3 regions of the Laceyella putida genome follow, and region 3 is predicted to be linked to each of the others. Evidence: riboswitches for the same ligand, from Rfam matches in the RefSeq annotation. Region 3 holds a riboswitch; each other region holds the start of a gene.

Region 1 (8,147 bases), on a different contig from region 3:
CACGGGTTGAAAACGCGGATTCATCGCTGGTTCCATCTCATTTGCCCCCTTTAATCAACTGGATGCGGGGATCAATCCAACCATAAGCCAAATCGACCAAGAAATTGACCGCAATCAACAGGGAGGAATAAAACAGCGTGATTCCCATGATTAAGGGATAATCGCGATTGGAGATGCTCTCCACAAAATACTTGCCAATCCCCGGGATGGAGAAGATGCTCTCAATCACGAAACTGCCGGTCAACACCCCGACCGTCAGCGGGCCCAACACCGTAACCACAGGCAAAATCGCGTTGCGGACGGTGTGCCGCACAATCACCAAAGAAGGCGGCAGGCCCTTTGCTCTGGCCGTGCGGACATAGTCTTGCGTCAATACTTCCACCATGCCCGACCTCATCAGCCGGGTCACACTGGCCAGCGGAAACGCAGCGAGCGCAATCGTGGGCATCACGGTGGAAGCAAACCCTTCCCACGTGGCCACGGGCAAGAGCGCCCACTCGACTCCCAAATACTTTTGCAGCAAAGGGGCCAACACGAAGCTGGGAACGGAAATGCCCAACACCGCGATCAACATCGAGAAATAATCAAGCCATTGGTTTCTCCTGAGCGCCGCCATGACGCCCAAGGTTAAGCCGACCGCGACCGCCAGCAACAACGCTTGCGCCCCTAACTGCGCGGAGACCGGAAACCCTTCGGAAACAATCTCATTAATCGTGCGGGATTCGTATTTGAATGATGGCCCCAGATCAAACAACACCAAGTTTTTCATATAGTTGATATACTGAATGGGAAGCGGATCATCCAGTTGATAGTAAGCGTACAAATTTTTCAGCACTTCTTCAGGAAGCTTCTTTTCATTGCTGAACGGATCTCCCGGAATCGCTTTCATCATCATGAATGTGACCGTCGCAATCACCCAGAGGGTGAGAACCATCTGGATCAAACGGGTCATCACATATCTGGCCAAATAGCAACCCCTCCTAAATATATCCTTGTAAGCAACATATTTTTCAATTAATTTTATCATCACTCAAATTATTATTTTCGGTCAACAAATAATTTTATTGCCCTCTGTTTATTGTCTTGAAAATAAAGAAAAGGTGACCCCGCATAACACGGGATCACCTTTTCTTTATTTATACTTTCACTTCCACTTGATCCAAACCAAAAGCCGTGTGCAACCGGCGTGCCCCTTCCAGGGCCAGTTCACGCTCTACCACGCAGGAGATTTTAATCTCCGAGGTGGAAACCATTTTCACCCGAATGCCCGCTTCACTTAAGGTGGCAAACATCTTGGCGGCCACACCTGGGCGTGTCATCATGCCAACCCCAACTGCGGACACCTTGGCCAAGCCCGCTTCATATAAAATTTTGGCAAAGCCGAGTTCCGCTTGTGCCGCTTCCAGCACTTGGCGCGCTTCAAGACCTTCTTCTTCATTTACGCTAAAGGCTACATCGACCCGCTCATGATCATGTTCACTCTGAACGATGATATCCACATTGATATGCGCCTCCGCCAATAATCCGAATAATTTGGTTAGGGTGTTTTCATGATTTGGCAATCCCAACACCTTAATTCGCGCTACCTGCAAGTCATGTGCAATCCCTCTGACATTGTGTGAGGTTTCCATCGCATTTTCCTCCTTAACCCAGGTGCCGGGCTCATCGACAAAGCTAGAGCGCACCATTAATTGTACCTTATTTTGCAAAGCGGCTTCCACAGAGCGCGGATGGAGCACACCCGCTCCCAGATGAGCCAATTCCAACATCTCTTCGTATGAAATCTCGTCCATCTTTTGCGCCAAAGGAATGACACGTGGATCAGCGGTATAAACCCCCGTCACATCTGTATAAATCTCGCAATAATCGGCTTTTAAGGCAGAAGCCAGCACGACCGCCGTTGTGTCTGATCCGCCCCGCCCCAGCGTCGTAATCTCTTTATCTGGTGAAATCCCTTGAAATCCGGCGACAACCACGACTTCCCCTTGCTCCAACGCGTTCATGATCGTCTCCGTTTTCACGTCATTGACCATGGCCCGCCCATGGACATGATTCGTTTCAATTCCCGCTTGCCAACCAGTGAGCGAGCGCGCTTTCAGCCCTTTCTGATGCAAGGCCATGGACAACAAGGCGATACTTACCTGCTCTCCTGTCGTTAACAGCATATCCATTTCACGCGGAGAAGGGTGTGGACAAATCTCTTTGGCCATCCCAACCAAATGATCCGTAGACTTTCCCATCGCTGACACGACAGCAACACATTGCTTTCCTTGGGCATAGGTATGAGCTATGATCTCTGCTACAGCCTGAATCCGCTCAATGCTCCCTACCGAGGTACCACCAAACTTTTGCACCACGATGCTCATGGCTACTCTCCTCTCAATTCTACATGGCTAGCTAGAAAAGCCTGTAAATAAACAGAAAGACCACAGCAGAGAATCGCTCGCTGTCGCCTTTGTCGTCACGCTCCAGCTCGCTCATCTACTGCGGATTAGCGCTTCACAAAAGCAAAAAATCGCTTCTGTGACAGTCCTGCTCCTGTTCGGACGCAGTCCCAGCCTGCCTTCTGTCGGGTCTTCCAGCAAACTTCGGCGGCCTTTCCCTTTCCTTGTTCTTCAACGGCCCGTCCTCCAAACAAGTACTCATGAAATCCGCACCTCTACTCCACAAAGAGTGGCGAGAATTCTGATATAGTATTAATTTTTTTGATATTAACATAGCACAACCAAATTGGCAAGGTGAAAAAACACTCTTTTTTTCATGACTTTTAACGATATATTATTTATTATTAATATAAAAAATGATTAAAAAGTAAAAGGTGAACCCTATATGGAACCCATGATCAAGTACCCGCGCACGCGACATTTGTCTGGCTCAGGGCTACAGCCTGGCGATGAGGATTTAACCGTCGCCTCCTATCAAGAGTTGATCGGACAACCGATTGTCATCGAAGAGAAAATGGACGGGGCCAATGCCGGCATCAGCTTCGGCCGGGACGGCACCTTGCTACTGCAAAGCCGTGGCCATTACTTGACGGGAGGCCCACGGGAGCAGCAATTTGCCTTGCTCAAAAGCTGGGCCCACCGTTATGCCCACGAACTGTGGGATTTGTTGCAAGATCGTTACATCATGTACGGTGAATGGATGTACGCCAAACACACTGTCTTTTATACGGATTTGCCCCATTATTTTTTGGAATTCGACATCTATGACAAACAAGCCGGCATTTTTCTATCCACCGCCAGACGGCGTGAATTCCTGGCTCGAGCGCCCTTTGTCGTTTCGGTAAGGGTGCTGTATGAAGGCATCGCCCCGCGAAAAAAACCACTGGCGGATTGGATTGGCTCCTCGCCCTTTATTGCGGTCGACCATTTGGAGAAACTGAGACACCTGGCCACCCAACTCAAGCTTCAGCCTGAGCTGGCTATAAGGGAGACCGATCACTCCGGATTGATGGAAGGGTTATATATTAAGGTAGAAGAACATGGCCGCGTGAAAAACCGTTACAAATGGGTACGTTCCGGTTTTTTGCAAACGATCATCGACTCCGAGTCGCACTGGATGAACCGACCCCTCATCCCCAATCAATTGCGGAAAGGGGTGAGCTTATTTTGATTGATGGAAACGCATCGGGCAACCGCCGGCACATTCTGCATGAATTCCCTTGGTTGCAAGCTCTCAGCCAAGTCCCGCAAGATCCGGAGTATCATGGGGAAGGGGATGTGCTCACCCACACCTGGATGGTGGTGGATGAACTCAGTCAGCTTCCCGCTTGGCAAATTCTGCCTCATGAAGAGCAATCCCTGCTATTCATGGCCGCCCTCTTCCATGATATCGGCAAGGAACCCTGTACACAAATGGGCGAAGATGGCCGCTTTCACGCTCCCCACCACGCCAAAGTGGGCGCACAGATGATACGGGAGAAAATGTTTTCCCTCCCAATCCATACCAGGGAAAATCTGGTGCAGCTTGTCCGTTACCATGGCTTACCTTTATGGTTTTTTGAGAAACCCGATCCCGAGAGAGCGGTGATCACCGCCAGTTGGCACATTCGCCTCGATTGGGTCGCCTTGCTCGCGGAAGCGGATGTGCGCGGACGAATCTGTCCAGATCAACCGGAGTTGTTGGAACGCATCGAAATCTTTCGCCAATATGCCACCGAATTGAAATGCTACACCCAACCCCTGCCCTTTGCCAATGCGCATACGCTTCCGTTATTTTCGGAACGCCCATCTCCAAGCGACTGACGTATTGTATGACGATACCCGGTGTGAAGTGATCCTGATGTCCGGTTTGCCCGGAGCGGGAAAAGATACGTGGATCAGCCAAACCCATCCCGATCTCCCGGTCATTTCCCTTGACCAAATCCGGCGCGAACACGGCATTTCCCCCACCGCCAACCAAGGGGAGGTGATCCAAATCGCCAAGGAGCAAGCCAAAGTCCTGTTGCGGCAAAGGCAATCATTCATCTGGAACGCAACCAATCTCACCCGCCATTTGCGCGATCCGCTCATCGATCTGTTCGCCGCCTATGGCGCGCGCATTACGATCGTGTATATGGATGCGCCACTCGATCTCTTGCTCTCCCGCAACCGGAAGCGCAAACACGAGGTGCCTGAGGCGGTGATCCGGAAATTGGTGCGGAAATTGGAAGTGCCCACACTTACGGAAGCGCATCATGTGGAGTGGATCACAGCCAAACAAGCCTGACCTCCATCCCGAGGTATCAGGCTTGTTCATTTAAGCGGCGTAATGTTTTAACACTTTTTGCAAGCGAAGGGCGGCCTCAACCGAGCCTTTCACTTTCAATTTGCCCATCATCAGGGCGGTCGTTGCCCCCAACTTCCCGGTCACGAGCTTCACTAGGACCTCATCTTTGATCACCAGCGTGCAAGTGGGCTCCCACTTGCTTTCCTCTGTCCACTCCGCTTTGCCTTCACTTAAACGCACTTGGTAAGTCCCGCTGGTCAGCTCCAATTGATACACATCATCCAATTGGGCAATCCCGGCAGGGTCTTGGTTGATTTTTTCAGCCAATGAAGCGAACATGTGAATTAAGTCCACAGCATTCCTCTCCTCTTCTTCATTCTAACTTGATTATAAAGCAAAAAAAGCTTTACTTGGCATCTTTCTCATGAAGAGATATAATGGCTAAAGAATATCTCAGGCAATACCTGCCTGTTGGAGCGTGAAATTATGGCTGGCATCGGTTTACCAGGACTCATCGTCATTTTGGTTGTCGCTTTATTGCTTTTCGGACCCAAAAAGCTGCCTGAATTGGGGCGCGCGACCGGACAAACGTTAAAAATGTTTCGCGATGCGGTATCCGGCAAAGAAGAAAACAAAGAGAAAAAAGAAGATAAATAAGCGAAAGCTCACCCCTTTGGAGTGAGCTTTCTTTCTTTCTTCTCTTCCTCTCGCTTGATCAGATGGGCGACATGCAGCCCGCTGATGGCCGCCATCGCTTGGTCGCCCCCCGGATATGTACCCGCCCCCGCATAATATAACCCTTGCCGCTTGCGATCTTTGAGCGGTTGGCGCACGGCGGTTCGAAGCCCATGAAAAGCCCGGCCATTCAACGCTCCGCCATAAGCACCCGTCATCTCCTGCAACTCAAGTGGCCCCAACCATTTCTCCACTTCAATCTGTTCGCTCAACCCCTGCAAGCCCCAGACACGTTCCAACAAATACAAGAGTTGCTCGCGATATTGATCGATCTGACCCGGTTTCAGCTCCCGATTGGCCGGAACTTGGACAGAAACGCACAAATTGCTGCCCGAACCGGCACGCTCCGGCTCATACAACCCTGAGTACCCCACATAAATAAGAGGCTGATTCGGCCATGTCCGTTGCTCGAACAAATCAATGTAATGCCGCTCAATCTCCCGGGGATAAAAATAATTGTGATATTGCAAAATGGGGTAGGTTTCTTTGCAACCGAGGAATCCGACGATTTGCGAACAACTTTGTTTGCGCAAATCAGGTTGGCGGCGGCCATCGGACAATAAAGAGGCTTTCGTTTGGGCCGGGTCGATACAGGAAACCACGATATCCGCCTCCCATTTTTGCCCGCCTGCCTCCACCCCAGTCACTTGCCGTTCAGAAAGCAGGATTTGCTCGACGGCACATCCCGTGATCATCTCCACTCCCAGCAATTGGGCCAATCGAACCAAGGACTCAATGATCCGCTCATTCCCGCCTTCGACGTAAGAAACACCCTGCACCAATTCAAGGTAAGCGAACATCGCCACCACCGCCGGGGCCTTGTATGGGGAAGAACCGACATAGGTCGCGTAACGATTCATCATCGCAAGCAAGCGCGCATCATCGAAAAAACGCCGATGAAAGGTGTCCAACGGCTGCAACAGCTTCATCTTTAGCGTCGATTTCACTGATTCCAAGCCGATCAGATCAGTCCAAGAAGCGGTTGGTTGTTCCAACAGGACTTCTTCCACCCACTCATAGATCATTTGAACCGCATACAGGTAGTCCAAAAAACCCGTTCGGTTTTCCGGCGAAACGGCGGTGAGTTGCTCCGCCATCGCATCGCCATCCGCCGTCAGATCGAGAATCGATTTATTATAGAAAAAGTGCCGGCTATTGACGGGCAGCGGAATAAACCGCAACTCGGGGTCAAGAAAAGATCCGGCTTCCCTAAAAATCCGTTCAAAAATCCATGGCATCACCATTGGGGCCGGTTCCAAATCAAATTGATATCCTCCCTCCAGTGTGAGTGAGCGACATGTCCCACCAACAAAATCTTCTTTTTCAAACAAGGTCACTTTGAAGTCCATCGTGGACAATTTGATCGCCGTGACCAGGCCCGCTATGCCCCCACCGATGATGATTCCTTTTTTCATCGCTGTGATCGCCCTTTCTTTCGTCGTTGCCACCACTCGTACACTTGTCTGAGTTGCTCTCGCAGCTTGATCCAGTTTTGTTGCAGCGATGGATATCCATTCCATGCCAACTCATATTCCGAAAGTCGGTTGGCGATCACTCGCTCACGCAAGGCGTCCAATTCAAGGGCAAGCTCCTTTTCGCAAGCGGCAATCCATTGCCGACGGTGCCCTTTGACAAAGGTGTCCGGCAAAAGGGGGTCCATCAGATGCAGATAGACATCAGGCCGCTTTTGGGTAAAGGAAGTATAAATCGCCACCGGAACAACTTGCACCTGTTCGCATTTTTCAAGCAACGAACCCATTCCCGGCATAAAGCGGACGGGGCGCGCGTCTTGATGGACAACTTCCCCTTGCCCCAAAACCCACAAAGAACGAAAACGGGCAGACAACAGTTCGCTTCCCACTTCCAGCGCCGCCTGCCACTCTTGGTAATGATCAGGATCAACGGTGAAAAGCCCTTGTTCTTTTAAAAATGGAAAAAAAGGCCGCGCTTTCTCTTGCAACATGACATACGCATCTTGACGCAAATAAACATGGTTCAACCACAACACAAAGAGCGGATCCCACCAGTGGCTGTGATTCACCAAATAAAGCGTGGGGGTAGACACATTGATGCGCTCGGAACATCTGACATACATGCGCGCAAAATGGCGCCGTAACACATAAGTAACCATCGCATGAACGATAGGGGTGAGTCGCTCATTTTTCTCTGCAGCTATCATCTGGCTCACTCCTCTCCCTGTCCTAACGCTTCCCTTTAGCAATCCCGTCCATAAACACGGCGACAACCATTTCCGCCAATTGGCCGATTTCCTCTTCCGTCACGCCCTTACGGCAATGTTTCGCCAACGTGTCCAACATCCCCAACCACAAATCGACCAGTATCGGGATTTGATCCGCTTGCGGCACCAATTCGCCTTGCTCCATTCCCTCTTGCAACAACTTTTGCAAGGGTTTCACGATGGCGCGATGCATCGTTTGATACACACGCTCGACCAGCTCTGGACGCAACTGTTCGTCAACGTCACGCATGAGGGGTTGCATGGACATCGACGCATAATGGAAAAATCCCTTCGCCAAACAAGTCAGCCGGCGCCTTACTGTTCCCCCTTCGGCAATGCCCCGTTGGATATGCATCCCGGCGAACTCCAGCTTTTTGCACATCACAGCCGCAAATAACGTCTCCTTGTCAGGAAAATAATGATATAAGGTAGGTTTGGTTATGCCGACCGCATCGGTGATCAT
Region 2 (8,147 bases), on a different contig from region 3:
CTTCTTTCCTTGAAATCCCCCATTGCCAAAGGATTATTGATGGGAATGGGTGCACACGGCACTGGAACTTCCAAAGCGTTTGAACTGGGCGAGTTGGAAGGTACCTTTTCCAGTTTGGCCATGATCATTGGGGCCTTTATCACATTCATTTGGATTTTGTTATTACCCAATCTATCTTTCTTAATGTAATTAACCGGAAAAACGCGATTCGATCAGACAATGCATTTTTTGTTTATATCGCAAACCAATCTATACTACAATTCGGTTTATCTATATTGAATCACTATTGCCTATTATCTATTTCATTCAATCTTCCCAATAGTTTGCCAATCCCTTCTGTTATTTCTGTCATGAAGTCTTGAACAGTTGTCTCTTTAGCCAGGCGTATTCCTTGGCCCGCCCACATGGACATCCATTCAGGGCGTTGTTGTTGGGCTGCGGCTTGGCGGATTTTTTGTGTCAGGGCATGTTGATACGGGTAAGGCAAGGTTGTCGGCATCTGTTCAACCAAGTCCATCAGACGGTTATGCAATCCGCGGACGGCTTTACCCTTAATCGCTTGCGAAACGGCGGTCCGATCTTCTGAAGCTCGGAGCAACGCGTCTTTATATAAAGGGTGGGCGCCACTTTCTTTGCATGGGATAAAGGCTGTTCCCATCTGAGCGGCAGAGGCTCCCAAGGCGAAGCTGGCTACGATTCCCCTTGCATCCATGATGCCACCAGCCGCGATGATGGGAATACTGACGTGATCCGCCACTTGCGGCACTAATGCCATGGTTCCGATCAACGCTTCATGGTATGGATGCGCAAAGGTTCCGCGATGCCCTCCGGCTTCACTTCCTTGCGTGACAATCGCATCCACTCCGCTCCCTTCCAACCGGATTGCTTCAAGGACCGTTGTAGCCGTGCCGATGGTAAGAATCCCTGCCTGTTTGCATTTCTGAATCTTCTCTTTCGCCAACATCCCAAACGTAAAGCTGAAGACGGGAACACGCTCTTCTATAATAACGGCAAATTGCTCCTCAAACTGATCCTCATAAGCGCAAGTCAACTCTTCCGGCTCTATGCCCAACTCGTCACAAATGGGTTTGAGGCCGGTTTTTAGTTCAGTGCATACGTTGTTATCCGGGCTGTTATCATTTCCGGGAACAAATAAATTGACAGCAAATGGACGCGAAGTGCGCATGCGTATCTCCTTAATCTCTTCGCGCAATTTGGCTGGAGACAAATATCCGGCACCCAATGAACCCAATCCACCCGCATTGGATACAGCCGCGACTAATTCGGGTGTTGTGACCCCTCCCGCCATCGGGGCCAGAACAATCGGGTGTTGAACGGAACATAGCGAAGCAAATGTTGTTTGCTGAAACATCTTGCTACCCCCTTCTTTTCGCAAAACTAATTATATTGTAACAAAGCCGTCGCGGTCAGGCTTTGCAAAGAGAGGCACTCAAACGTATGTGCCACTCTTTGCACACTCTATCTCTCTTGTTTAAACACACTTAATTGTTCGTCCGTCCAAGCTGATTCATACACATGCAGGATCACGGCCTGTTTTAAATCCAATTGATTCGCGAAGATCAGCGGAATGAAAAATTGCTCCGTTTTGTAATAAAAGCAATAGGCCGGCCAGATTTGCTCTAATTGCTTCATGTTCATCCGGCTTGTGTTATTGAACAAGGTCCACCGTCTCGTCTTGTCGGATTCCTTGAGTCGGTCAAGATAAACCGCGCCCCGAGCCAATTTCAAGCACATCCGCCCCGAAAGGGAACGGACTAATTCATCTGCTTCGACATCGAGCTCGTTTGTTACCTTCACTCGGAACACGGGAAGATGGGTCGATTTATCAAGGGCAAAGTAGTGGTCGAATTGGCAATCTTCCACCTCAAACACACTTCTAAGCAACCGGGGCCGGATGGGGGTGGGAAAACAGGATTCTGGGATCCAGATCAGGACCCCCTCTTCTTTCTTTTTTTGTTGCTCCCATAGATGGACGATGATATAGCTGGTTTCATTCATTGTCATCAGAGAGAGGGGATATAAAGACCATTTGCTATTCTTTTTGCATTGTCGCTTCTTCGGTGGATCATAAGAATCAAGTTGGATAAATTGCCGTTTAAGCCAATCGCATTGCCGCAGCAACAAGAATAGTTGCGTGATTTGTTCTGGCCCTTGCTTGTCTGCTAGCTGTGTTAAATGATGGGACAGCTCGGGAAACCCCCATTCTTGCCAAAGAGTCGCCTGCTCGGCGATCTCCTGCATTTCCAAACGGGCGTGCTGTAAACCGGAGGCCAACAGAAACAGGAGTTGCTCTTCTAACTGTTCGATTAGCCTAACCATCTGTGTCATCGATTCCCTCCTCACCATTTCATCATGGGCCAAGTGTAGAGATACCGTGCATGCGTAGGAGAATCCAACGGAATAAAGGAGAGAACAGACAAAACCGGCTGATCGGTTAACAGGAGTTTGCCAAATAGCAACCCATCAGCAAACTCTTTGACCAGACGTTTCAAGCCACCTCTACTTTTTTCGGCAACACGCAACATGCGATGCTGTTGATCAATCGCATATACAACGTTTCCCGCTTGCACCAACAGCTTCGGATGAATCAGGGCACAAATCTCTTCTTGCGGGAATAAAGAGGAAGCTTGCTCTTGCAACTGAGTTAGCAGAGGTTGAAAAGAAGAAACCGCATAGGGCACCAACCGATCTAAATCGGTGTGCGTCAGTGTGCGCTGCCGGAAGGATTCCAGCTTGATTCGGCGTGGTTCCTGACCTGGATAGAGATAAGCTGAATCCGCTTCAAGCACTTGAAAGTAAGATGCCTTGGAAGATATGTTCATTTTTTGCGGGGTAATCTGCTTCTCCGCAAATAACGTTCCTTGATTCAAATCGATTAACATACTCGTCTCCACGATGAAGCCGGAAGTCAGGAGTTGGCGTTCATACCCCAACTCTACCAAGTTCAACCCGGATACTCGCTCCAGCTCTGTTTTGCGCCAAGTTTTTCCGACGAGCTCATCTAGCAAAACAGGGTTCTTTAAACCGTCTTGCAGATGTTTGCGGATCGCCGCTACGGTAAACCAAGCGTCGCTTAACAAACGGGCGATTTCGATTTGGTTCGTCGGGTGAAAATGCAACTCTTCTTTTAACGAGGTAAGAATATTACCCAGACGCCGGAGTTTATACGACTTCACAAACTCAGACAATTCAGCGAAAGTAGCGATACTTTGTTCGCTGACCATACTGTATCCTTGCTGGACCAACTCCGCTACCCCCTTTTCCACCAAGTGGAGCCCCGACGAAAGCAATGCCTCTTTTTCCGCCTTCGTCTTTTTGATCCGTTTGGGCCAGTCGTTCCATATACAGTGTGGTTCCCCGAGCCCACCATTCTCCTGTTTCAACACGTTCTCCAAGTTTCCGTGTCTCCATCATCCATGCGGAAGGAATATCGATGAAAGAACAATGGGCACCCAACAAGGATCCCGTGAAAATCGCCACAAACTCAGGTGAATAATCGCATATAGGGTAATACAACCGTTCTGGTTGCGGTGAGGTTTTATATGAATAAATCGCAACGGGAAGTTGCAGATCCTCTTCCAGCAAATGCGGAATCAACGGATTGGCATCGCTGGGCCCCTCGATCAAGATATGGCTGGGGCGAATTTGGTTAATCGCCCGCTGAACGTGATAAGCGCATGACGGAGAATGGTGGCGGATCGGTAAGAAATGAATGTGACTCATAATTGCTCCTTACATGTTTGATAAAAATCGGCCCACACCTGGCCTTCGCGGTCGCGAACGACGGTTTCCACATATTCCTTGACCACATCCAAGTCCGTGTCATCCTCTTTGGATACCGCACCAAACATGCTGCGCACCACTTCTTTCATTTGGATGGAGCCGTCTCCGAAGTAAGTAGAAAGAATCGCGCTGTTGGACATCACCGAAATCAATTCGGCTGTGCTTAACACGGTGGAAGGTTTTTTGATTTGCATTTGGCGGTCGATGGTTTTCCCGCGTCGTAATTCTTGGAATACGGTAGTCATCAGGCGCACGAGGTCAGGTGGGATTTGCGCTTCCAACCCCAAGCTGAGCATCTGCTCCTTGGCTCTTTCTTCCACCAACTTCATCTCTTGTTCCAAGTCAGTGAGCACAGGAATCACCACGAAGTTAAACCGGCGTTTTAATGCGGCGCTCATGTCGTTGACCCCTTTATCCGCCGTGTTTGCCGTCGCGATGACATTAAAGCCTTTTTCCGCATTGACTACAGTGTTCAATTCGGGAATTGCGATTTGCTTCTCAGACAAGATGGAGATCATCACATCTTGTATTTGCGAATGACAACGGGTTAACTCTTCAAATCGAACAAGCTTTCCTTGTTTCATGCCATCCATCATCGGGCTTTCCACCAACGCCTCCGTTGACGGGCCTTGCGCGATCAACATCGCATAATTCCATGTGTATTTGATCTGATCTTCATTGGTGCCGGATGTCCCTTGGACAATTAATTGAGAGGTTCCCGAAATCGCAGCGGATAGGTGTTCGGATAACCAACTTTTGGCGGTTCCTGGTTCACCCGCCAACATAAGCCCGCGATCCGATGCCAAGGTGGCAATTGCTACTTGTATCAAGGATCGATCTCCCCAGTATTTGGGCCGAATGCGGATTTTCTCTCCGTCTTTGGTAACCCATTCTTCTTCGGAACCTAAAATGAAACGTTCCACCATCCGTGGTGACAGCAGCCATCCTTGCGGTTTGGGATATGTATCTGCCAATTGCAAAGCTTCCAATTCTTTTTGACAGCGAATTTCTGCAGGGTAACGAACGGCCATAAGACGGTCCCCTCTCTGTTGTATGTATCTGTTGCGCTCACTTCTCTATCATCACATACCGAACTTATGTTCGCAATACATTGTAAAGAATGTGTTTAACCTCTTCACATCGAACCTATTGCGTGCTATACTAAAACACATTAATAAACCAACTGCATAAGCAAAACCTCATCATAACTTGATGAGGTAGAGGTTGCGACTTTTAATAGTACATGGCTTGAGATCCAGAGAAGATCCATGACAGCGATGGAAAGGAAAAGTCGCCGAAGTTCTCTTGCTTTCTCTGGGCAGGGGGGCTGGGTCTGTACCCGAACAGGGGCAGAACTGTCACGTATATCGATCCGCATATGCGTGGTGCGCTATCTTCAGGAGATATGGTTATGGTGCGGTTTTAATGAGGGATGCCGTCTATAGTCAGATGGTGTTTTTTATTTTGGCCCGACTGTATTCTCCTAATTTCATTCGTGATTGGGAGGTTTTTTTATGCCTTTATCTGGTACGAGCCGCATTGACGGGCGAGGCCATCTCACCATTGGTGGGTGCGATGCGATGGAATTGGCCAAAGAGTTTGGAACACCCCTTTATGTATATGATGAGGCGTTGATCAGGCAAAATAGCCGCCGTTTTGTCGAATCATTCAAACAAAGCGGTTTTGCTTTTCAAGTCGCTTACGCCAGCAAAGCCTTTAGCTGTATCGCCATGGCACAGCTGGCCGCCGAAGAAAACCTCTCTCTGGATGTCGTGTCCAGCGGTGAGTTGTATACCGCTCTCCAAGCCGGGTTCCCTGTTGAACGCATTCACTTTCACGGCAACAATAAAACGGAAGAAGAATTGCGGATGGCCCTCGAAGCGAATGTCGGGTGTTATGTCGTGGATAACTTCTATGAAATGGAGTTGCTCCATGATCTGGCGAGCACTGCCAACAAACGCGTCAATGTGATGCTCCGTCTTACACCCGGTATCGAAGTGCACACCCATGAATACATTTCCACTGGCCAAGAAGATTCGAAATTCGGCTTCGGTGTCTCCGATGGGCAAGCCATGCAGGCGATCCAACACGCGCTGGCAAAAAAACAGTTTAACCTCCTGGGCATTCATGTGCATATCGGATCGCAAATTTTTGATACGACCGGATTTGTGCAGGCGGTTCGGATCGTCAGGGCGTTTTTGGATCGGGTGCATGAAGAGATGGGGTATGAAGTACAAGTGCTTAACTTGGGCGGTGGTTTTGGCATCTCCTATACAAGCGAAGATGATCCGGTGGCGATCGAGGCCTTTGTGGAGACTATTACCCGTGAAGTGGCGGCCACATGGGATGAACGCGACTTGCCGAGACCGGAGATCTGGATTGAACCGGGTCGCAGCATCGTGGGAAATGCGGGTACCACGCTTTATACGATCGGTTCGATCAAAGAAATTCCGGGCATTCGCACCTATGTCGCTGTGGATGGTGGCATGACAGACAATATCCGTCCCGCGCTTTATCAAGCGAAATATGACGCGCTGCTTGCCAACAAAGCGTCGTTGCCGCCGGCGGAAACGGTATCCATCGCGGGGAAGTGTTGCGAGAGCGGAGACATGCTCATCTGGGACATCGCCCTGCCCAAAGTGAATAGCGGGGATATTCTTGCTGTTTTGTCGACTGGGGCCTATGGTTATTCCATGGCGAGCAATTATAACCGCCTGCGCCGTCCTGCCGTCGTCTTCGTCCAAGATGGCGAAGCGGAATTGGTTGTGGAGCGGGAAACCTATGAAGACCTGATCCGCAAAGACCGTAAAAGAGCTGTATTATCACAAATTTAGTTTTATAAATGAGAGAAGAGCCTGTCACTTGGTCAGGTTCTTTTTTGTTTTTTAGTAAAAACATTTTCAAATTAGGGAGAATTGGCTATAGTTAATATGGATACAGGAGGGAACGTTCATGTATACACCCGTTCGCTTTTTACAAGGAGATCAGGTATATTTGCGGCCGATTAGCGTCGAAGACACGGAATTGTATTTCCGCATGTTGTTCAATAAAGAAACAAGACGCCTCACCGGGACGCAAAAATGCTTCACCAGAGAACAAGTGAGGCAGTATATTGAAGGAAAGGCCCAAGATTCGTCCGGTGTGCTCATGCTCATCGCTTTAACGGAAAACGACACCGTCATAGGTGACATTCAACTGCTTGAGATCCATCCGTTCAACCGCAGTTGCTATATCCGCATTGCGATTGACAATCAAATCCATCAAGGCAAAGGCTATGGCACCGAAGCGATGAAGCTGATGCTGGACTATGCGTTCGGTGATTTAAACTTACATCGGATTGAACTGAATGTTTATTCATACAATGAACGTGCGATTCATGTGTATGAACGGCTGGGCTTCAAAAAAGAAGGCGTTCAGCGTGATGCGTTATTCTACAATCACCAGTACCACGATTCTATCATCATGAGCATGCTTGAAGATGAATATCGCGAACGTTATGTCAATAAATAAGCGAGCCTCATTGGGGCTCGCTTATTTATTCATCATGTGGGCCTACTACTGCTGCTATGATTACAAACTATTATGATGGTCGTGGTTATAATGTAAGAGGAACGGCTTATTACGGCACCCATGCGGCATTAATTAACCACTTGTAAAGGGGGTGTCGGGTAGGGCAGGCTCCTTTCGGAGCCGTTCCCCCCCTAAGAACCGTACATACGAGTTTCCCCGTACACGGCTCAAGCCTCTTCAAACGCCCCGTTAGGGACGCGGTTTCTCAACGGTTATCCCTAAGCTGTGGACTTGGGCGTGACAATTTGGATGTAAGAGAACGCGGTTCTCTTGCAAATCGGAACCACCTAGAGATCGCCAGACAATATGGTGGCTGTGCCATCCTGTAAGTTTGGTGATCTTTTCTTTACAGACAGGGCAAATGCCCTGTTGTTCTTTCCAAAGTTGCAGAAGCTGGCGTTTTCCTTTGAGGTTGTCCACCATCTTAATGCCAAGACGTTTCTCAAAGTATAGTTCCCACGTCCTCAAAAAGGGGGATGACGTCGTCCTCCATGCGACGGATGCGAAGAAAAAACTCCGCAAACGGTTGAGGGATAAAGTGCGTCGGGAAACCAAGACGTTGAGTGACTTGATTGCATCGCATGTCAAACGTCTTTTTTAATCAAGGAAAGGGGAGGGCAAAATGGATTGGAAAGAAGCCATGAGGAGCGAGGGCTTTCAGCCCTGGCAACAAATCCATCTAAACGGGAGATAGAATTAGAGAAAGAATTGAAAGAAGACAAGGCATTGCTTGTTCACCAAGTAATGCAGATTGAGATCCTCAGAAAAAAGAC
Region 3 (8,147 bases):
GGACTATGCTGTGGCGCTCGAAGGTTCGCTGAAGCTGAAGGAGATCTCTTATATCCACTCTGAAGCGTATGCGGCGGGTGAGCTGAAACACGGCACTTTGGCATTGATCGAAGAGAACATCCCGGTGGTGGCCTTGGCGACCCAACATGCGGTGTATGAAAAAATGGTCAGCAACATTCAAGAGGTGAAAGCGCGCGGCGCCAAAGTATTGGGCATCGCGGTGGAAGGCAACCATGAGTTGCAAAAAACGGTGGACGAAGTGATCCACATTCCCAAAACGATCGATCTCTTGGCACCGGTACTGACTGTGATCCCACTCCAGCTCTTTGCATACTATGCTTGTGTGGAGCGTGGCTATGATGTGGATAAACCACGCAACTTGGCGAAGAGCGTGACGGTGGAATAAGAGACATACGGGTTTTTATAGACACTCCGTTGTTTGCCCTCGGGCAAGCAACGGAGTGTTTTTATTTTGGCGTTGGGACATCATGTCAATCCTTTCGTTGTCATGGGCTTAAGGAAACAGGAAATAAGAGATTGCCTTGACGATAAAACTGCCGCCATAAATGATTAAAATAAAGCTGGCCACCCGCATGAACGTGGATACCAGTTTAGGCTTTACATAGTGGCGACAATGGCTGATGGCAAAGGATAACAGGGAGTTCCACAGGCCCGCACCTATGAGCAACCACATGAATGCCGACCAGATCCACTGTGGAGTATGTTGGCTGATGGTGCTGTAAATGGCCAACCATGATAAAAAATCGCTGGGATTGATCAAACCAAGGCAAAAACCGCGCATCATTGCTTGAGCCGATGGGGAGAAGACGACAGAAAGCAAGGAGATGCTGCTCTTTTCGGATTTCAGTCCAATACGGATGAGAAAATAGCCGCCAATCAAGGAAAAGAAGGCGCGAATCCATTCGCTTTTCAGCCAATCAGACAAACCGTAAAAAAGAATCATCATGATAAACAGATTGGAGATGACATCCCCTATACCCACCAACCATGACAAATAAAAACCTCGATTAATCCCAAGTTTGATCATCTCTATATTCGCTGGCCCCACAGGGGTGGATAAAGCCAAGCCAAGGAGCAGAAAATGATACCAACTTTCCATCGCACTTCTCCTATCCTAAGACAAGTTCTTTTCACATCATATGCTTCATCGCATTCGGACTTGCCAAAATGACAACATTGCCAACGTGAATTAATAAACCAGATGGGTTCTTATGTCCGGGGTACGACATCCGACGTCGCGCTTCTCTTTCGTTATAATGATAGGTGCAGGGATATCAGCACAAAGGAGCGATCAAAATGGGTGAGGCAAGAGAGATGCTGTCGCTGACGCAAGAATGGGTTAGAGAAGCGGGAACCAAGATTCGCGCATTCCTTGCGGTGGGAACGGTGAGGTTTGAGACCAAAAGCCGTAAAAATGATTTGGTGACGGAGATGGATCGTGAGACGGAACGGTTCTTGGTTGAGAAAATCATGACGCATTTTCCGGAACATCGGATTATGGGTGAGGAGGGCATCACTGAACGGCCCGAGCGGTTTGATGGGTATGTGTGGTTTATTGATCCGATTGATGGAACAAGCAATTTTGTGACGCAAGGTTGTGACTTTGTCATTTCGATCGCCCTGTATCATGGACGCGAAGGGATTCTGGCGATCGTGTATGATGTGATGCGGGATGAGATGATTTATACTGTAAGGGGAGAGGGAGTTTACCTCAACGGGCACCAATGTCCCTCCCTGGCAGCGGATGACCGGGCTCTGATTGATTCATTGGTGGCGGTTGAGTTCATTTTCCGAAGTGAAACATCTGACGAATATATGAGCAAAATCATGGAGCTGGGCCCACATATTCGCGGGTTCCGCGTGTTTGGTGCCACCGCTCTCGCCATGGCCAAAGTGGCGGTGGGGCGTGTACAAGCTTTTGTCACAGCAGGTACCAATCCGTGGGACTTTGCCGCGGGCAAAATGCTGATTGAAGCGGCGGGTGGCCGTGTCAGTGACTTGCGCGGGGAGTGCTTGGTGTTAGAGGAACGTTGTCCCGTATTGGCTTCTGTGCCCAGCATTTATGGTGAACTGCGCGATTGGATTGCAAAGTAGCCAGGTTTGGGCGAGCACTTTCCTGCCGGCTTTCCCTTTGGGTGGCTGGCAGTTTTTTATATCTTTGCGAGCGAGAAAACCCCTGGCTTCAGCTATGGGGATGAGAGCGAGCGTCGCGGGATTACCCAAGAATCCCCTGCCTTTAGGCATGGGAGTGGTCAACAGATTGATTTAGTATTATTTTACACAAAGGTTCGCATTGAAAAACAACAATAATTCATTTATACTCGTGACATATGAAATGAAATAGATTAACCCTCATCGATGTCTTCGGTGAGGTAGAGGTCGCGGTTTTTATGAGTAGTTGATTGGAGACACAGAGAAGTCGATGAAGATCAATGAAAGGGAAAATCGCCGAAGCTTTGCTGCCATCTCTGAACAGCAAGGCTGGGGCTGTACTCGAAAAGGGACAGCACTGTCACATTTGCTGGCCGAGCAGATGTGGTGCGCTATCTTGCGGGGATATGGTGTGGGTTTTGCGCAGCCGCCCGATGCATTTGTTAAGGCGGTATTTTTATTACCCGGACCACCTCGCCATACTAATACAGTAGAGAGGTGTTTTTTTATGAGCAGAGAAAATTCGGTCAGCGATTTGAGGCGTGACTTAAAAGCTAGACATCTCATGATGATTGCCATTGGCGGCTCCATTGGGACGGGTGTCTTTTTGGCCAGCGGTTCCGCGATTCAACAAGCGGGCCCCGGCGGAGCATTGATTGCTTATCTGGCCATCGGGTTGATGGTTTATTTCCTGATGTCCAGTCTGGGTGAATTGGCCACTTACATGCCGGTTTCGGGGTCGTTCAGCACGTACGCCAGCCGATTTGTCGATCCGGCTTTTGGTTTTGCGTTGGGATGGAACTACTGGTACAACTGGGCCATTACCATTGCCGTGGAACTGTCGGCCGGCGCCATCATCATGAAATATTGGTTCCCTGACTCTCCAGCCATTTTGTGGAGCGCTTTGTTCTTGGTGTTGATGTTTGCCTTGAACGCGTTATCGGTGAAAGGGTATGGTGAATCGGAATACTGGTTCTCATTCATTAAAGTAGCGACGGTCATTATTTTTATTGTCGTGGGAATATTGATGATCGTGGGCATTTTGGGCGGGCAAGCGATTGGCGCCAAAAATCTGACCATCGGGGAGGCTCCTTTCCCAGGCGGCCTGATGGGAATCATCAGCGTGTTTATGATTGCCGGCTTCTCATTCCAGGGTACGGAATTGGTGGGAGTGGCCGCGGGTGAGAGTGAAAATCCACGCGAAAATGTGCCGAGAGCGATTCGACAAGTATTCTGGCGGATTTTGCTGTTTTATGGTTTGGCGATTCTCGTCATCGGAATGATCTTGCCGTATACGCATCCCAATCTGGCCGGCGGTGATGTGGATCAGATCGCCAAAAGTCCGTTTACCTTGATTTTTGAGCGTGCGGGTCTCGCCTTTGCCGCCTCGGTGATGAATGCCGTGATTTTAACGTCGGTCCTCTCGGCGGGTAACTCGGGGATGTACGCTTCGACGCGGATGTTGTGGACACTTGCCAAAGAAGGAAAGGCGCCGAAGATTTTCGCCAAAGTGACGAAAAACGGTGTGCCGATTTATTCGCTCTTGGCGACGGCCGCGATCGGGATGCTGGCCTTCCTCGCTTCCTTGGTGGGGGAAGGAAAGATCTACATCTGGTTGCTGAATGCTTCCGGCATGACTGGATTTATCGCTTGGTTGGGGATTGCGATCAGCCATTACCGTTTCCGCCGCGCATATGTCATGCAAGGGCGGAACTTGGCTGACTTGCCTTACCGGGCAAAATGGTTCCCCTTTGGTCCGTTGTTTGCTTTTACCCTGTGCTTGATCGTGATTGTGGGGCAAAATTACCAAGCGATCCTAGGTGAATCGATCGATTGGTACGGGTTGTTGGTTTCCTATATTGGCATTCCCGTATTCTTGGCCTTCTATCTGGGGTACAAGTGGGTGAAGAAAACGAAGCTCATCCCTTTGGGAGAGTGTGAGCTGGATAAGTGATGAAAGAGGCTGCTGTGCAGCCTCTTTTTTGCTGAAGTGCCGGGAAAAGTGTTTGGGTTTGCTTGATATTTGAATTGAGTGTGCTTGATTACCTGTCTCCCGTCATGATATCGGTTGCTTCACCTTTGGGTGTACCCATGTTATCCCGTCTTCTCTTATAGAGAAGGGACAAGCCAAGGGCCAAGAGAAGCGCCCCGAAGATGAGCTGGATCAGCCAGGGGTCCAATTGCAGGAGCTGATAACTGACCAAGGTCTCGAGGACCGTGGAGGGGATTTTCCCAAGCGCGGTCGCCCAGAAGAAGGATGACGGGGACACGGTGGTCATTGCCCCTGCCATATTGACGGCACCCGATGGGATGAAAGGCAAGATCCGGGCCAGTGTGAGTGTCCACGTTTGTTCGCCGGGGGAGAGGCGGCCCATGGACTGAATCCACTTCCAGTGCTCATGGCGCTGGAAGTGAAATCTTTTTATGCCGCGGCGAACCAACGCAAAAGCGAGCAGAGAGCCGATCAGCTCGGTGAACCAGGATAACAAGCCGCCAATCCAAGGGCCGAAATAGAGCACATTGGCAGTCGTGATGAACAGCGTGGGTAGGACACCGACCAGTTGACAGGAGATGCCGATGATCAGACTGACCGGAAGCGCCCACCAGCCCAGCTCCTGGAAGAAGAGAGAAAGGGTTTGTTCCACGTTGCGTTTCCTCCTGTTGCGATAATAAAAATAAAAACTTCATGACCGGCAAGGGCCATGAAGTGGGAGGGTTATGCTAATTTGACGGTGGCGAAGAAGATCAGCACGACCAACAGCAACAGGGAGATGTTGAGCAACATGATGTAGCGCTTGATGATGGTCTGCGCCTTCTCTGTTTCGATGCCACTGGTTTTCACTTGGTTGAGCGCTTTGCGGCCATAGATGACGACAAATAAAATGAACAAGATGACAACAACGCTGCCAAAACGCTCTTTGACTACCAGCCACAGCGGTTTTTCACCGCTTGTTTGAACAAGCATGTACAAACCGGTGAGCAATGCCAAGATGGAGCTGGGCATAAACATGGTCATATTCCAGCGTTGGGCGCGGTCCAAAGCGTGGGACATGGTTTCGATGTTGTTGGAGCGCGTCGCATCACGCAATACCATGGCCATCAGGCTGATGCCGCCAAACCAGGTTGCCACAAATAGGACGTGCAAAAATTTTACGATTAATCCTGCTGTCATAAAGAAAGGTCACTCCTTTGGGTCATTTGGTATAAGATCATTTCAGATGACAAACTATTTCACTCTCACGTAATAGCTCGCCAAATCTGGGCGGCTCGCGTCACCGCCGCGTCCGCCGTGCGCGCGTTTAAAGTGGTCGCTTTCCACCCATGCGCGGAAGGCTTCTTTGGATGCAAAAACGGTTTCCGCAATGACATGGGAGCCATCCTCCGCCTCCAATAAGCGAAACGAAAGGAATCCGGGAACCTGTTTCATCGATTCGGGCGCTTTGCCAAAACGCTCCCGCAACATCGCCAGATGCTCGGGGGATGTGATGTTGATCCGATTGTTCACCTGATACATGGAGAAACCTCCTCATCAATCCATTTTCCCTATCTACTATACCACTTTTTTGATGTAGGGAAGATAGGTGAAAATGGCGAATGAAGGCGCAATCAGGGAAAATAAGGAACTAGGTCGTTTTTTTCTGAATAAATCTATCAAATGGTACATTTATTTGAGGGGCGGTTAAAACAGGATTGCATTTGGTGTAGGTTTTCCTGATGTGTTATGATTTTTTTGACAATGGCAGCGAACATTGCCCTAAAGAGGGAAAACGTTGGCGATGTGACGGGAAAGCCATTTTGCGAGAGCCCTGCGGATGACTGGCAGGATGTTGGATAGGGAAAAAATCTATTCGCCGATTTAAAGGAGTCCATTTAAGATGATCAAAGTGAATGAGTTGGTGAAAAAGTACGGCGGCCAAGAGGTGGTCAAGCGCCTTTCCTTTTCTGTGCGGGAAGGGGAGATTTTTGGTCTGTTGGGACCCAACGGGGCGGGCAAGACGACCACCATGGAGATGATTGAGGGATTGCGCACCCCTGATGGGGGCACGATTGAGATCAACGGCATTGACGCGATCAAGCATCGCCAAAAGGTGAAACAGTGGATTGGTGTGCAATTGCAGTCAACCGCCTTGTTTGATCATTTGACGGTTAAAGAAAGCCTTCGTTTATACGGAAGTTTTTATGCCCGTGTCCGTCCATTGCATGAAATGTTGACGGCGTTTCAATTGGAAGAGAAAGAGAAGACGTTAGTGAAGCATTTGTCCGGGGGGCAGAGGCAACGGTTGGCGATTGCGTTGGCGGTGATTCACGATCCGAAAGTAATCTTTTTGGATGAACCGACCACCGGACTGGACCCCCAAGCGCGACGAAGTTTGTGGGAGATTGTATTCCGATTGCGCGAAGAGGGACGTACCGTCTTTCTGTCGACACACTATATGGAAGAAGCGGAAGTGTTGTGTGACCGCATTGGCATCATGGATCAAGGGCGGTTGATTGACCTGGACACGCCGGCTGGGCTGATCCGTCAATTGACGGCGGAGAGCCGCATTGAATTTGTCCTGAATGATATGACCCGGTTGCCCTGGTTGGAGCGATTGCCCGAAGTGAAGTTCGTGGAGCATGCGGAGCGGGAAGTAACACTACATACCGATCAGTTAGAGACCAGTTTGAGCGAATTGGTCACGTGGGCAAAGGAGAATGATGTGCCGCTGATCGGCTTGCGCACACGTTCGGCGACTTTGGAAGATGTTTTTTTAGCGAGAACAGGAAAGAGGTTGAACTCATAAATGAACGCATATACCCAGCTGGTTTGGGCGCAGTTGTTGCTGTTTGCCCGCAATAAGAATGTGATGATCTGGTCGCTCTTTTTGCCCGTGTTTATGATGTTTGCCTTGGGTACACTGATCGGGGACAACGGCAATCAATTTTCTTTGTCGCTCGGTGTGGCCGATCAGGATCGAACGCCCGCCTCAAGCCGGTTCATCTCCAGCGTGAAGCAGTTGAAAGGCATGCATGTGGTGGACGGCACGGAGCAAAAGGGCAAACAGGATTTGAAGCGGGGGCAAGCCGATATCCTGCTTGTGATCAAACGAGGATTCTCCGCGCAGCTCGCTTCGGGTGAGCCGGCAGGTGCCGCTAAGCAGATCAGCATCTACTATGATCCCGCTCAGCAGGCGACAGCGTCCATCGGATTGTCGCTTCTGGAACAGGTCATTGATCAATATAACAAAGAAAGAGTGGGATTTAAGCCGGTGATCCAGGCCGAACGGATCACGGTCAACAGCCACCCGCTGTCATATGTGGATTTTTTGGTGCCCGGCATTTTGTCGCTGATGATCATGAGCACCAACCTCAATGGCGTGGCCGGGACGATCTCCTCCTGGCGCGAACGGGGCATTTTGCGGCGCATGCAGGGAACCCCGCTGTCCAGTGCCACGTTTATCGCCGGTCAGATGACCGCACGGATTTTGTTTAACACCGTGCAAGCCTTGGTGGTGTTGCTGGTGGCCTACTTGGCGTTTGATGTGCATGTATATGGGGCTTGGTGGGTCTTGATCTTGTTTATTTTGTTGGGTACCTTTACTTTTATGTCCATCGGTTTTATCGTCGCGAGCCTGGCTAAAACACCGGAAAGCGCTTCGCCCATCGCGGGATTGATCTCGTTTCCGATGATGTTTGTCGGCGGGATTTTCTTCCCGATTCGGGAGTTGCCGGAGCTGCTTCAGCCATTGGTGAAGGCGATACCGATCGGATATCTGACCGATGCGTTGCGCGGCGTGATGAATGAAGGCATGGACTTGGGGGATCTCAGTACCCCTCTGTTGGTATTGCTCGCATGGGCGGTCGGTTCGTTTATCGTGGCCGCGGCTACTTTTCGTTGGGATGTGAAATAGGTGATTTGGGGTATTGGAACAGATATTGTCGAGTTGGCGCGGATAGAGCGGTTTGGCTGTGAACGGTTGGCCAAGCGGATATTG

Evidence for each region. Region 3 has a riboswitch for lysine ahead of ACFQNG_RS10905 (amino acid permease). Riboswitches for the same ligand answer to the same signal wherever they lie in the genome.
Region 1: linked by a shared signal. The riboswitch ahead of ACFQNG_RS10005 (aspartate kinase) and the one ahead of ACFQNG_RS10905 (amino acid permease) in region 3 are both predicted to bind lysine.
Region 2: linked by a shared signal. The riboswitch ahead of lysA (diaminopimelate decarboxylase) and the one ahead of ACFQNG_RS10905 (amino acid permease) in region 3 are both predicted to bind lysine.

The regions. Positions count from the first base shown of each region.
Region 1 covers NZ_JBHTBW010000024.1:15,212-23,358, forward strand. Annotated here, with positions in the region: gene ACFQNG_RS09995 (ABC transporter permease) at 1-36, opposite strand, end outside; gene ACFQNG_RS10000 (ABC transporter permease) at 38-967, opposite strand; gene ACFQNG_RS10005 (aspartate kinase) at 1,137-2,366, opposite strand; lysine riboswitch at 2,485-2,670, opposite strand; gene ACFQNG_RS10010 (RNA ligase family protein) at 2,830-3,615, shown strand; gene ACFQNG_RS10015 (HD domain-containing protein) at 3,612-4,247, shown strand; gene ACFQNG_RS10020 (AAA family ATPase) at 4,252-4,710, shown strand; gene ACFQNG_RS10025 (SCP2 sterol-binding domain-containing protein) at 4,741-5,064, opposite strand; gene tatA (twin-arginine translocase TatA/TatE family subunit) at 5,197-5,367, shown strand; gene ACFQNG_RS10035 (phytoene desaturase family protein) at 5,376-6,893, opposite strand; gene ACFQNG_RS10040 (lysophospholipid acyltransferase family protein) at 6,857-7,624, opposite strand; gene ACFQNG_RS10045 (TetR/AcrR family transcriptional regulator) at 7,647-8,147, opposite strand, start outside.
Region 2 covers NZ_JBHTBW010000052.1:48,243-56,389, forward strand. Annotated here, with positions in the region: gene ACFQNG_RS15730 (LrgB family protein) at 1-189, shown strand, start outside; gene ACFQNG_RS15735 (NAD(P)H-dependent flavin oxidoreductase) at 284-1,372, opposite strand; gene ACFQNG_RS15740 (hypothetical protein) at 1,480-2,349, opposite strand; gene ACFQNG_RS15745 (hypothetical protein) at 2,361-3,266, opposite strand; gene ACFQNG_RS15750 (DUF5682 family protein) at 3,211-3,744, opposite strand; gene ACFQNG_RS15755 (ATP-binding protein) at 3,741-4,835, opposite strand; lysine riboswitch at 5,015-5,205, shown strand; gene lysA (diaminopimelate decarboxylase) at 5,319-6,638, shown strand; gene ACFQNG_RS15765 (GNAT family N-acetyltransferase) at 6,757-7,314, shown strand; gene ACFQNG_RS15770 (HNH endonuclease) at 7,564-7,797, opposite strand; gene ACFQNG_RS15775 (hypothetical protein) at 8,002-8,147, shown strand, end outside.
Region 3 covers NZ_JBHTBW010000031.1:58,322-66,468, reverse strand. Annotated here, with positions in the region: gene glmS (glutamine--fructose-6-phosphate transaminase (isomerizing)) at 1-406, shown strand, start outside; gene ACFQNG_RS10915 (LysE family translocator) at 515-1,120, opposite strand; gene ACFQNG_RS10910 (inositol monophosphatase family protein) at 1,318-2,115, shown strand; lysine riboswitch at 2,387-2,575, shown strand; gene ACFQNG_RS10905 (amino acid permease) at 2,681-4,126, shown strand; gene ACFQNG_RS10900 (TVP38/TMEM64 family protein) at 4,215-4,817, opposite strand; gene ACFQNG_RS10895 (DUF2269 family protein) at 4,889-5,344, opposite strand; gene ACFQNG_RS10890 (antibiotic biosynthesis monooxygenase family protein) at 5,399-5,686, opposite strand; gene ACFQNG_RS10885 (ABC transporter ATP-binding protein) at 6,048-6,956, shown strand; gene ACFQNG_RS10880 (ABC transporter permease) at 6,957-8,063, shown strand; gene acpS (holo-ACP synthase) at 8,064-8,147, shown strand, end outside.